Regions from separate parts of the Peribacillus sp. P4_B1 genome, predicted to be linked through region 1. Evidence: riboswitches for the same ligand, from Rfam matches in the RefSeq annotation. Region 1 holds a riboswitch; each other region holds the start of a gene.
The links. A riboswitch is a leader RNA that binds a small molecule or an ion and turns the genes downstream of it on or off. The one in region 1 is predicted to bind S-adenosylmethionine.
Positions count from the first base shown of each region.

Region 2: linked by a shared signal. The riboswitch ahead of mtnK (S-methyl-5-thioribose kinase) and the one ahead of AC1DVK_RS12670 (methionine biosynthesis PLP-dependent protein) in region 1 are both predicted to bind S-adenosylmethionine.
Region 3: linked by a shared signal. The riboswitch ahead of AC1DVK_RS15635 (sugar ABC transporter substrate-binding protein) and the one ahead of AC1DVK_RS12670 (methionine biosynthesis PLP-dependent protein) in region 1 are both predicted to bind S-adenosylmethionine.

Region 1 covers NZ_JBFUHM010000018.1:65,026-69,731, forward strand. Annotated here, with positions in the region: gene AC1DVK_RS12655 (ABC transporter ATP-binding protein) at 1-475, shown strand, start outside; gene AC1DVK_RS12660 (type B 50S ribosomal protein L31) at 612-860, shown strand; gene metC (cystathionine beta-lyase) at 971-2,152, opposite strand; gene AC1DVK_RS12670 (methionine biosynthesis PLP-dependent protein) at 2,149-3,261, opposite strand; SAM riboswitch class I at 3,349-3,462, opposite strand; gene fumC (class II fumarate hydratase) at 3,799-4,706, shown strand, end outside.
Region 2 covers NZ_JBFUHM010000022.1:19,544-24,249, reverse strand. Annotated here, with positions in the region: gene AC1DVK_RS14265 (aminotransferase class I/II-fold pyridoxal phosphate-dependent enzyme) at 1-785, opposite strand, end outside; gene AC1DVK_RS14260 (carbon-nitrogen family hydrolase) at 885-1,667, shown strand; SAM riboswitch class I at 1,739-1,893, shown strand; gene mtnK (S-methyl-5-thioribose kinase) at 1,971-3,173, shown strand; gene mtnA (S-methyl-5-thioribose-1-phosphate isomerase) at 3,188-4,234, shown strand; gene AC1DVK_RS14245 (LCP family protein) at 4,411-4,706, opposite strand, start outside.
Region 3 covers NZ_JBFUHM010000026.1:7,935-12,640, reverse strand. Annotated here, with positions in the region: gene AC1DVK_RS15640 (GTPase domain-containing protein) at 1-1,923, shown strand, start outside; SAM riboswitch class I at 2,021-2,126, shown strand; gene AC1DVK_RS15635 (sugar ABC transporter substrate-binding protein) at 2,243-3,355, shown strand; gene AC1DVK_RS15630 (sugar ABC transporter ATP-binding protein) at 3,412-4,706, shown strand, end outside.

The sequences.
Region 1 (4,706 bases):
TGGCACCATCGCTTCCAATATCAGTCTGAATCATAAAGGCATCACAAGGGAAATGGTTGAAAAATCATTAAAAGATGTAGGAGGGGACAAAGTGCTGAAGCATCTTCCTTTAGGGCTGGATGAACCCGTGATTGAAAAAGGAGGAACGTTATCTTCTGGACAGCGGCAGCTCATCTCTTTTGCACGTGCTCTTGCATTCAATCCGGCGATTCTGATATTGGATGAAGCGACTGCAAGCATCGACACTGAAACCGAGGCAATTATCCAGGAGGGAATGGATGTGCTGAAAAAAGGGAGAACGACCTTCATCATTGCACATAGACTTTCCACGATTAAAAATGCCGACCAAATTCTTGTACTGGATAAAGGGCGGATTTCCGAGCAAGGTACACATGAAGAATTAATGGAATTAAAAGGGAAGTATTATCAAATGTATGAACTGCAGGCCGGTCCGCATAACGGGATGGCCGGTTGAAGCACAATTGAATAAGTATGGATAATCAAGATTAAACTATAAGGAGGTGCCGGTTATTGGCACCTTCAAGCAAAATGATTAATAATAGTAATGATTACGTTTAACGTATACCCATATTAACAATGAGGTGATAATAGTGAAACAAGAAATTCATCCCGATTATCGACAAGTAGTATTTATGGATACCAACAGTGGTTATAAATTTTTGACAGGTTCCACGAAAACGTCCAATGAAACGATCGAGTGGGAAGATGGGCAAACGTATCCGTTATTAAAAGTGGAGATCAGTTCAGATACCCACCCTTTTTATACTGGAAAGCAGAAGTTTGCTGAAAAAGGCGGACGGGTGGACCGATTTTTGGATAAATATAATATGAAGAAATGAAAGAGAGGCCATCGAGAAATCGTTGGCCTTTATTTATTAATAGGTTGAAAAAGAATTAAAATGATGCAAACAAGTGGGTGCCCATAATTTATGAGGCACCCATCCTTTAATCATTTTGCAGCAATTGCTTCCCCTTTTGCAATATTTACGAGGGCAGCATCGAAATCCTTGATTAAATCGTCCGGATTTTCAAGTCCGACAGAGAGGCGGAGCAAGCTGTTCGTGATGCCTCGCTTTTCCCTTTCATCAGCAGGCATGGCAGCATGGGACATTTTGGCCGGGTAGGATAAAATCGATTCGACCGCTCCAAGGCTTACGGCAAAGACAGGAAGCTCGACAGTGTTCACGAAAGAGCGGAAGACTTCTTCGCTTTCCAATTCAAATGATAGGACCGCCCCTGCACCAAGCGACTGGCCTTGCTGGATTTCGTGCTGTGGATGATCGGCCAGGCCAGGATAATAAACCTTTTTCACCAAAGGCTGCTCATTTAAGTAGGCGGCAATCTTTTCTGCCCCTTTTTGGGAGTGTTCCATTCTAACGGACAAGGTTTTCAGACCTCTCATTACAAGCCAGGCGTCCTGTACACCAAGAACCGCTCCAAAGGAGTTTTGGAGGGAACCGAGTTTTACTGCCAAATCCGGATCTTTTACTACGGCAAGTCCAGCTATCACATCACTATGGCCGGATAAAAATTTCGTTGCGCTATGAAGGACAACATCAGCGCCCAGATTCAGTGGTTTTTGTAATGCTGGGGTCAAGAATGTATTATCAACAAAGCTTAAGGCACCGGCTTTTTTCGCGATATCACATACTGCTTTAATATCGGTCACTTTAAGTAATGGATTTGAAGGCGTTTCGATGTATATGGCTTTCGTATTTGGCTGAATGGCAGCTTTAATGCTTTCAAGGTCCGTCATGTCAACGAATGTATGCTCAATATTGAAACGCGTCAAAACGTTTGTGACCATCCTGAACGTACCGCCATACACATCTTCGGAAATGACGATATGGTCTCCGGCAGACAACAGCAGGAAAGCTGTTGAAATGGCTGCCATACCTGATGAAAAGGCAAAACCGTGAGTGCCTTCCTCAAGTTCGGCAATGATATCTTCCAGTGCTTCGCGAGTTGGGTTCCCGCTTCTGCTGTAATCATATTTGCCGAATTGATCGATATCGGATTGATGGAAAGTGGATGCGTGCTGAATGGGGACGCTCACACCGCCTGTTGCAGGATCGAATTTATGTTGATTATGAAGTAATTTGGTTTCAAAGCTGAAATCATGAGTGGTCATTGTAGTGCCTCCCTTTTTACATGTGCGAATGCTTGCTGTAAGTCCTGGATCAAATCTTCGCTGTCTTCAATGCCGACGGAGAAGCGCAGCAGGCGATTGCAAACCCCGTTCGCCGTTCTGACTTCAAGCGGTATATCGGCATGTGTTTGTGTAGCAGGATAGGTGATGAAGCTTTCAACCCCTCCAAGGCTTTCTGCAAACGAAATTAATGAGAGTGATTGTAAAAATGGGTTGACCGCCGCTTCATCAATGATCCGGAATGAAATCATGCCGCCTCTACCGGGATACAATACATCTGTAACACAATCATGTTCCGCCAAGTAATCTACAAGTATCTTGGCATTCTTTTCATGACGTTCCATCCGTAATGCCAGGGTTTTCATTCCGCGCATCAGCAGCCAGGAATCAAAGGGGCTCAAGACAGCTCCCATGCCATTATGATGGAAGGCAAGTGCATCACATAATTCAGCGCCGCTAGCAACGATCAGTCCAGCGAGCACATCATTATGACCACCGAGATACTTGGTTGCACTGTGGATCACAATATCTGCTCCAAGCAGGATGGGTTGTTGAATAAGAGGCGTGTAAAAAGTGTTATCAACGATTAACAATAAATTAAATCGTTTGGCCAATGCTGCAACGGCGCTAATGTCCGTTTGCTGCATAAGAGGGTTAGTGGGAGTTTCGATGAAGATGGCTTTCGTGTGAGGAGTGATGGCTTTTTCAATATCCTCCAAACAACAAGTGTTCACATAGTCGCACTTCAATCCCCATTTCTTAAACCCTTGTTCCAACAGACGATATGTACCGCCATAAAGATCTTCGCTGACAATCCATGCATCATCTGATTTAAATAAGGCCAGTATAGTAGAAATGGCTGCCATTCCTGAACTGCAGGCATACCCTTGGTCGCCTTTTTCCAGATCTGCGATGGATCGTTCCAATAGTTGGCGTGTAGGATTACCTGTCCTTGTATAATCAAATCCAGTCGATTGGCCGATTCCTTCATGGCGAAAAGCTGTTGAAAAGTAAACTGGCGGATTGACTGTTCCTGTCGCCGTTTCACTGCGATTTCCTAATTGAGCAAGATATGTTTCAGTTTTGTACATAGTTTTCACTGCTCCTTTTTAGTTAAATAAAATAAAAAAAAGTCTTCTTTAAGAAGAAGACTTTGATTAAATAGGGACGAGTCATTCTTCTTATCTTCCAAGTTCACAAACTTGTGGAATTAGCACCTTTTCATTGGTTTGAAACAAATGAAGGTTGCTGAGGTGTCATCGGGCCATTCCCTCTACCTCTCTCGATAAGAGTTTAGATTATTCAATTTCTTTTGAATTTACTATATATATAAAATGCTGTCAAGAACATTTTGGATGATAATGCTTTGATTTTCATGAAAAGGGCAATTGGAGACTAGCGGTGTCAACACTTTATGTATCTAAAAAGAATATCCAAAATTTGCATGGGTCCAGGGATAAACACGATTTTAAATGGATTTTAAAGAAAAAGGGGGAGGCTTGGCCGGTTATTTTTGCATTAAAAAAATAAAGTTTGTACAATGTATAAAGAGAAAGAATAATATGACATTATTCATTTCATATACATATGGTCTTCGATGAATAGTGCAAACAATAGGAGGAGAACACATGGAATACAGAATCGAACGAGATACGATGGGTGAAGTGAAAGTTCCTGCCGATAAATATTGGGGTGCACAAACGGAGAGAAGCCGTAACAATTTCAAAATCGGTAACGAAAAAATGCCGATTGAATTAGTTCGTGCATTTGCATACGTTAAACAAGCTGCGGCAAAGGTGAACTTTGATCTTGGCGATCTTTCGGAGGTTAAAAAGAATGCCATCGTTAAGATTTGCGACGAAATCCTTGAAGGTACGCTTGATGAACATTTCCCACTTGTAGTTTGGCAAACGGGAAGCGGTACGCAAAGTAATATGAACGTGAATGAAGTGGTCGCTAACAAAGGGAATGAATGGTTAAAAGAAAATGGTGAATCCGAAACCCTTCACCCGAATGATGATGTGAACAAGGCACAAAGCTCCAATGATACTTTCCCGACCGCCATGCATATTGCAGCCTTTATGGAAGTCGCTGAAAAATTGGTTCCTGCCATCAAAGCACTTCGTGATACTTTCGATTCAAAAGAAAAAGAATTTTGGGATGTCGTGAAAATTGGCCGGACACATCTTCAAGATGCAACACCACTGACTTTGGGACAAGAAATTTCCGGTTGGAAAGCGATGCTCGATAAAGATCTCGCGATGATTCAGGAAAGCAGCCAAAAATTATTGAACCTGGCCCTAGGCGGAACGGCTGTAGGAACGGGAATCAATACAAAAAAAGAATTCCCAGGACTTTCGGCCAAACAAATTGCAGCAGATACAGGACATCCCTTTGTCACTTCGGATAATAAGTTCCATGCATTGACAAGCCATAACGAAATCGTCTACGCACACGGTGCGTTGAAAGCATTGGCAGCGGATTTAATGAAAATTGCGAACGATGTCAGATGGCTGGCAAGTGGCCCTAGAAGCGG
Region 2 (4,706 bases), on a different contig from region 1:
GCCTCTATGACACTTTTATTCCCCATTGCGAAGCCAACTCTCCACCCTGCCATATTGTATGTTTTCGATAGTGTGTATATTTCTATTCCTACATCCTTCGCTCCCTTTGCCTGGAGAAAGCTTGTCGGTTTTTTTCCGTCGAACCCTATCGCTCCATAAGCGAAATCGTGGACCACACAAATTGAATGCTCTCTTGCGCGGGAGACGGTTTCATCAAAAAAACTTTCAGTTGCAGAAGCACCAGTGGGATTATTCGGATAGTTCAAGAACATCATTTTGGCTTTATCAAGCACGTCTTTATGTATAACTTTGTAATTCGGAAGAAAACCATTTTCTTCTGTCAAGGGCATGAATTCGGTTTTTGCCTGGGCTAACACTACACCTGAAAGATAATCCGGATAGCCGGGATCAGGGACCAGGATCGTATCACCTGGATTTAATAAACATTGCGGCAGTTCGACAAGACCTGCCTTTCCTCCAAAGAGAATCGCCACTTCACTATTTGGATCCAGCTTGACTCCATATTCACGTTCATAAAAGACGGCAGCGGCATCCTTTAAATATTGATGTCCCCGGAATGGTGAATATTTATGATTAATCGATCTTTCAGCGGCAGTCTGTAAACTTTTCACGATATGTTCAGGCGTCGGTTGATCAGGATTTCCCTGGCCTAAATTAATGACATCATGTCCTTGTGCCGTAATCGCATTGACTTTTGCGACAAGTGAGGCAAAAAACTGCTTTGGCAGGTCCTGAAGCTTTCCGGATTTTTCGAATTGCAACATTTATACACCTTCTCTGAAATTTCTTGAAATTCTAGTCACAAATGATATATGTTTATCATAGTCTTGTAAAGCATTTTTTACATGTGGGGGTTTTAAACGATGAAGTGGAAAATAGCCTGTATTCAAATGGATATAGCATTCGGGCAACCGGATATCAATTTTCAGGTTGCGGAACAATGGTTGGAAGAAGCAGCACGGTCAGAACCCGATATCGTCATTTTACCAGAGCTTTGGACAACTGGATACGACTTGACCAGGTTAAATGAGATTGCTGATCAAGAGGCGGAAAAAACGATTGAATTCCTTAAAACACAGGCAAGGAAACACGAGATTCACATCGTAGGCGGTTCCATTGCCAAAAAAACGAGCAAGGGTATCTATAACACCATGATCATCATCAATAAGGATGGAAAACTCATTAAAGAGTATGATAAGCTTCACTTATTTCAATTGATGGATGAACATCGCTACCTGCAGCCAGGTGAAAAAGAAGGTTTATTCACTCTTGATGAAAAAATATGTGCTGGATTCATTTGTTATGACATCCGCTTCCCGGAATGGCAGCGAGCCCATGCTGTTCAAGGTGCCGAAGTTCTATTCGTAACCGCAGAATGGCCTAAGCCCAGACTCGATCACTGGAGAGCCTTATTGATTAGTCGTGCCATCGAGAACCAAGCCTATGTTGTAGCCGTTAATCGTTCAGGTTCGGATATCAATAATATATTTGCTGGTCATTCCTTGATTATTGATCCATGGGGAGTTATCGTAAGTGAAGCGGGAGAAGAAAACGAACTATTGACAGGCACCTTGGACTTCACTAAAGTTACGGAAGCACGTAACAAAATACCTGTATTCGAAGATCGCCGGCCGGACTTTTATTAATTTCCCCATTGACAAACTATTTAAAAAGTTGATATTATTTTCCCGAAGATTAAAATTTCAGAATACATATACTCTTATCAAGAGCAGGCTGAGGGATAAAGGCCCTATGAAGCCCAGCAACCGACTGTAATACCATTGTGAAATGGGGCGGATCCACCGCCGGATTATAAAATCCACAGAGCACGGTGCTAATTCCACCAGAATTCATTTTTCTGGGAGATGAGAGGTCCGAAGCCAAAACTTCTGCCTCTTTCTATATGAAAGAGGCTTTTTTATTCTTATTTTGAACCTGGAGGGAAAAAAATGACTCAAAACCATTCGAATTTTAAAAGATTGACAAACGAAACAGCTGTAACCTTTGCAAAAAAACTTGGGTTGATCAATGCGGATGCCAGTTTAAACTGTAAAGAAATCGGAGATGGTAACTTAAATTATGTTTTTCATATTACAGAAACTGATACAAATAAAGGAATAATAATCAAACAGGCTGTCCCATATGCCAAGGTAATTGGCGAAAGCTGGCCGCTGACATTGAAAAGGGCTGCCATTGAAGCGAATGCACTTATTCATTTCAAAAGCTATTGCCCCGAATTCGTACCGCAAGTCTATTATTCGGATGAACAGCTTGCGATCACAGTCATGGAAGATTTATCGCACTTGAAAATCGTTAGAACAGGATTAATCGATGGTGATCCATATCCATTGCTTTCACAGCATATCGGTGAGTATGTAGCGAAGACGGCATTTTATACATCCGATTATCATTTAGAACCCTCTGCGAAAAAAGAAGTGGCCCGACACTTCACGAATCCGGAGCTTTGCAGAATCACTGAAGTCTACATTTTCACGGATCCTTTTTTCGAGGAGCTCCCCGGAGATTTCGAGGTGGAATTGACTGATGCCGCCAAAAGTATTTGGAATGATCAAGATGTGATACTTGAAGTCGCCAAGCTGAAACAAAGCTTTGAAACCGAGCAGGAATCCTTGCTTCATGGAGATTTACATACAGGAAGTATATTTGCAAGTGAAACTGAAACAAAGGTTATTGATGCAGAATTCGCTTTTTATGGCCCAGTTGGTTTTGACCTAGGTCAATACACAGCCAACCTTCTTTTTCAGGCAGTCACACGTAATGGCCCTGGAAAGGAAGAGATTTTCACACACCTCCATCAATTTTGGAATGCCTTTGAAGAAGCATATACTGAACTATGGAACACCCAAAATATAAGCCCATTCCGCAATGTGAAGGGTTATCTACCTTATTTACTGGCTAAATTCAAAAGGGATGCATTCGGTTTTGCCGGATGCGAACTGATTCGGCGAACCATTGGCCTTTCCCATGTTGCCGATCTAAATGTCATTGAAGATAAAGAATCTAGGATCGCTGCAAAAACGACAACATTGAAGATTGGTGCTTTTTTAATTAAAAAACGGGAAGAATTGGATGTTCCAGCTGTCATTGATGCGTTGAAAAACCATACACTTCCATTTTATTCAACCCTTTAAAAGGAGACCTGTACATGACGACACTAGCACCCTTACCATATTCAGTCCAATGGGATGATACCCATATTACATTATTAAATCAACAGGCCCTGCCTTCCTTAACTGAATTCATTGAACTTCATTCAGTTGATGATGTATACGACAGCATTTTGACATTAAAGGTACGCGGCGCCCCAGCAATCGGACTGACGGCAGCATTTGGCGTTGCACTTGGTGCCAAACAGGAAACAACCACTGAAATAGGGGAATTCAAGAAGAATGTAACGGGGCATATTGAAAAGCTCGCCTCTTCCAGGCCTACTGCGGTCAACCTTTTTTGGGCATTACGGAGGATGGAAAGCACCTTGCAAGCAGCACAAAGCATTTCAGCTGCCAAGGAAGCACTTGTAACGGAGGCCAAAGCCATCTTTACTGAGGATGAAGAAATGTGCAGGAAAATTGGGGAACATGGTTTATCCTTATTCGCTAAAGGTGATTCCATCCTAACGCATTGCAACGCTGGTGGGATTGCCACAGCCCGTTATGGAACAGCATTGGCTCCATTCCACCTTGCAAAAGAAAGGGGCTTTCCGCTAAAAGTGTACGCTTGTGAAACCAGACCTGTCCTGCAAGGGGCGCGTTTGACTGCTTGGGAACTGATGCAATCAGGGGTTGACGTCACCTTAATATCTGATAATATGGCTGCACATACGATTCTTCAGAAACGGATCAATGGAATTATAGTTGGGGCCGACAGAATTGCGGCTAATGGTGATACAGCCAATAAAATCGGGACATTGGGATTGGCCATATTAGCTAGGCACTTTAGTATCCCTTTTTATGTGGCTGCTCCATCAAGCACATTCGACCTTTCTATCAAATCCGGCTCATCCATCCCGATTGAAGAACGGGATGAAGCGGAAATCACCTTCATTCAAGGTGTACGGATCGCTCCGGAAAACGTGAAGACATTCAATCCAGCCTTTGACGTTACACCAAATCAGCTAATTACCGGCATCATTACAGAAAACGGTATCATTGCATCTGATTTTGTAAAAAACATTCCGCATTTTGTTAAGTGATCCAGGTCATTTTATTGCTATAAAAAGACGAGACGGATTTAAGTATCCCTCTCGTTTTTTAAAAGCAGATCAAATAGTAATATTCTTGCGAGGTCTATTATAAAATAATTTAAGTGATTTGAACAAATCACCTCTTTCGATTGATGTTTTCGATAACAAATGATGAATAGTTATTCTTATTTTGTAAAAAATTCTTGAAGTGCCTTCTTATTTTTAGTATAGTCCATTTCCAACACGGCTCCGGTATGGGGATATATTTCATCTTTATAGCTTCCTTCTACGGGGATCCTTAGAGTTTCAACGGTGTCCGGTGTATGGAAGACGGCTTCTGGACCCATTTCCATTATCGTTTTCACCCCAATATCAGTATTTAAATACGAAAGTCCTTGTTCGATTATACTAGGAAGGGCCGCTATCCCTTCGAAGGACGAGATTTGATTTATAAACGCTGATTTTAATTGAACCAATACTT
Region 3 (4,706 bases), on a different contig from region 1:
ATCAAAGATTTAAGCCCTGTCGTGCCAAGGTTGCTGGAAAACTGGCTGAAAATCGCAGATGGGGAGCTTTCGCTGTTTGCGGCGGCATCCGCGCTGTCCTGGAATGAAATCTTCCCGGATACGATTAATGCGCTGGTCATTCAGGATGCAGAAAGCCTGCTTTCGAAATCGCCTAAATTGGGAGGCGGACTGGAAGCGGGAGAGAAACTGTTCAATTCTATCATCCAATGGGCTGAAGAGAATGATTTAAGGGTTGGCAATAAGCTTAAATGGATGGTCGAGGGGCTTAAGGATACCGGAAATTTCAATCTTCTTCTTGTGGGAAGTACAGGAAATGGCAAGACATCCTTTATACAGTCAATAGTTGGCGAGAGCATCGCTGCCGAAGATCATTCTTCACTAGTCAGCGTCAAAGACGGGGATGATTTGGAAATCCTTGAAATTACCGATACAGATAGCAAGGTTGTCATGGAGCTAACTGAATTGGATGAAACACGCCGCCAGCGCGGGACTATTGTCGATGTGACGCTTATTAGTGACTATCTTAGAAATAATCGTCTGCGATTATTGGATACACCGGGGTTCAATGGGGAAAAAAGCGTGGAATCGGATTTCCAAGGCTATTTACATGGCAGTGATGGCCTGATGTTCGTTCTTGATGCCCGGGCGCCTTTCACCGGTAGTGAACGGGACCTGTTATTGGAAATTCAAATGATGGCTCCGAAACTGCCGATTCATTTCTTATTAAATAAAATGGATACGATATACAGTGATCAAGTCGCGGTCCGGATGGAAGACGAAACATGGGATAAAGTGAATGCATATTTCCCGAATGCGAAAGTGTTCGCTTTCTCTAAACTTTATGACAGCAAGCAGCAGTTGAATGACCTTTCTGCATTCCTTCAATCGAATTATCAAGATGATAATTGGAAAGAAAGAAGGTCTGAAAAAATCCTTGCTTTCATTCGTAAAACTTTATCTTATCTGTTAGAAAAACGGACAGCCAATGAACGGAAATGCGAGCATTCCATCTCTTGGAATGAACAGATGGAAGTCAAATTGAATGGTGCGGTCAATCAACTGGCTGATTTAGAAAAAGAAAAAAGTGAAAATATCATAAGGTCGTACCGTGTGCTTAAGGATGAAGTGAAAAGTCAGCTTTCTTCTAAAATTCCTGAATTACTGAGGGATTGCTCTAAATCGTTAACGGAAAGCAGTGATTTCAGTCAGGTCCATATACAGTTGAACCATGAAATGAATGAGCGGATTCAAGCCTTCATTTCTGACAAGATCATGCCTCAATATTACCGTTCTCTTCAAGATTGGATTGCTAGTTCCCAAATGGAGTTCTCACAAAGCCAACAGTTTATGGATGAGATGAGTGCCGGATTCAATGAATTATACAAAGAAGAACGGATTATGCTGGCAGGTGACTTCAGGGTATTGGATGACTGGCGCCGTGATGCCGACCGGATGACAAGCAGTATCCGCATCGATGACGTTAATATCCTTTTGCGAAGGACTCCATCACAATTGCTGCTTAAAGGAGCAGGAAAGCTGTTTGGGGCAATACCGCAAAATAAAGCCAATATGTACAATCGTTATAAGAAATACTTGGAAAGTGAAGATTACCAGGATGTTGCGGAAATGATCACTGAACGCTTCCTTACCCAATTTGGATTGTTTGAAAAATCTTTAGATCGGGACATCTCACTTTTCTATCGCAGCTCATTTGCCTTACTTCAAAAAACAATAGAGCAAACGCAGACTGAAATTAAAGACTACCAGGCTGCATTGGAGCATATGAAAGAAAATCCGGAAGTTTACCGTGATCCGATCACTGTGTTCGAAGTGAAACTACGTCAGTTGGAGAGACTTGAAAAAATTGAGAAAAAGCGTCTAGCCCAGCTTCAAAGAAAATAAAAAGTAGCAGGAAACATTTCAAATATTCGAAAAACTATTGACTTTACGACTATATCCCTATAAAGTGATAATTACGAAAAACGTAACACGATATATTCTCTTATCAAGAGTGGCGGAGGGACTGGCCCTAAGATGCCCAGCAACCGTTCCATTAGGAATTGGTGCTAAATCCTGCAAAACAGAAATGTTTTGACAGATAAGAGAGGGATAAGTCTGCAATACAGCTGATTAAACCTCTCTATTACTAGAGAGGTTTTTATTTTATGATTTACACCAACTTAACTGATAAGAATAATAGGAGAATGTGGAGGGAAACAAGATGGGAAGATCTATTAAAGGGATATTCGTTTCAGCCATCGCTTCGGCGTTGCTTTTAACGGGTTGTTCTACAGGACAGAGTTCCACAGAATCGAAGAAAGAAGAAAAAGTATCATTTGAAAATGTACCGGAAAGATTTGCTGATGGGGAAGGGGCCAAAATCAAAGTGATCCGTAAAATTGGCGGTGATGATCATACGGCCCAATACCTTGCTGGAGCGAAGGAAGAAGGAGAAGCAATGGGCTTTCAAGTGGATACGTATACAGCCAATGGGGATACGGCTAAATTCCATGATGCGATCGCGCAGGCTTTGCAGGAAGATTATGACGGCTATATCATCTCCCATGGTGATGATGCAGCAACAGTGAATGACGTTCAAAAGTTGGTTGATGCAGGTAAAAGCGTTGTCACATTCGATTCAAATAGCGATTTATCTAAAATAGAAGGTGTGACATTAACTTCACAGGATGATGAAGCGCTGGCAACACTGGCTTTCGATAAACTGATAAAAGAACAGAAAGGTGAAGCGGCGATTGCTTACCTTTGGGTGGATGGTTTTCCTCCAATGGTGAGAAGAAATTCAGTTTATCAGGAAAAATTAAAAGAAAACCCTGGAATTAGGGAAGTCGAAAGATTCGGAGTGGCATCTGCAGATACTTCGGTTCAAACACAAAATGCAGTAGCCGCAATGCTGAATAAATACCCAAAAGGTAAATTGGATGCCATTTTCGCAACATGGGATGCCTTCGCTATCGGTGCCGCCCGGGCGATTAAAGAAGCGGGCCGCGATGAAGTGAAGATATACGGAATTGATGTATCGAATGCAGATCTTCAGGAAATCCAATCGGCCGCTAGCTCATGGTCCTACACGGCAGCCGTCGATCCCAAGTTGATTGGTGCAGTGAATATGAGGATATTGGCAAAAAAATTAGCGGGCGAAAAAACACCGCAAACCTATGACTTAGAGGCTTCACTTATTTCACAAAAGCAAATCCAAGCCTCAAAAGAAGCCGTTAACATGGCAAATCTGTCTGGTATTGTCGAAGGATGGGGTGTATCAACGGAATTTGAAGAAGATTGGATGAAAGTTTTGAAAGCTCATTATAAAAAGTAAAAGGGGACACTCTCTTGCAAGTGAAGGGAGTGTCTGTTCAATAAGGGGGAATGGACATGGGCACGCAACTAGAAATGAAGAAAATCTCGATTGAATTTCCAGGAGTGAAGGCGCTTAGTGAAGTTGACTTTTCTATACAATCAGGGGCAACCCACGCATTGGTCGGTGCAAACGGAGCAGGGAAATCGACGTTAATGAAGGTTTTATCGGGAGCCCATGTTCATTATTCAGGTGACATTTTTATTGATGGGATAAAGCAGAATATCCGCTCGCCCAAAGCGGCGCAGGAACAGGGTATTCAAATAGTTTATCAGGAAGTAGATACGGCCCTCATCCCTTATTTAACCGTTGGGGAAAATATAATGTTGAATGATATGGTCCAAAACATGGGAAAAAAACAGATAGTTCAATGGAAAGAGCTGCACAACCAAGCCTCTTTAATTCTTGAAGATATGAAAATTCGTGTCCCTTCGAAAAAGCTGGTAAGAGACCTTACCTTGGCTGAAAAACAGATGGTCCTGATAGCAAGAGCCGTTTCGACAGAATGCAAATTCCTGATTCTCGACGAACCAACTGCTCCGTTAAGTCATATAGAAACGACAGAACTTTTTCGAATTGTAAATGAATTAAAGCAAAAAGGTGTTGGAGTCATTTTCATTTCACATCGTCTGCCTGAGATTTTTGAAATCTGTGAGGAAATTACGATCATGAGGAATGGGGAGCTTGTCACTTGTCGAAAGATGGAAGACATCACCCGTAACGAAGTGATAGAGAATATGCTAGGGAAAACCATGGATGAACAGTTCCCTGAAGTGAATTCTTCGATTGGCGACGTTATTCTGGAAGTGAAGGGATTGTCAGATACAGAGAAAGTTAAAAATGTCAGTCTGCATATTAAAGCAGGGGAGATAATCGGCTTGGCAGGGTTGGTCGGGTCTGGGAAAACGGAGTTGTGTAAAAGCCTTTTCGGTCATACTTCGATTACAGCAGGTGAAATCATCCTAAATGGCCGAAAGCTTTCTTTGAAATCACCGCACCAAGCAGTAAAAAGCGGTCTGGCACTTATACCTGAGGAACGCAGGAAAGAAGGGATCCTTGTTCAGGAATCAGTATCGGCGAACTTGACTGCAGCCAGTATCGGCAAATTCTGCAAGACATTCAGTTTTGTGGATCGTAAGGCGGAAATGGAAAAAGCGAAGGAAATGATCGCAAGTCTCGGCATTAAAACTCCTTCAGGGGAGGTGAAAGTCGAAAACCTTTCAGGTGGTAACCAGCAAAAGGTTGCCATTGGAAAATGGCTTATAGCCGATGCGGATGTATACATATTCGATGAACCAACGAAAGGTGTCGA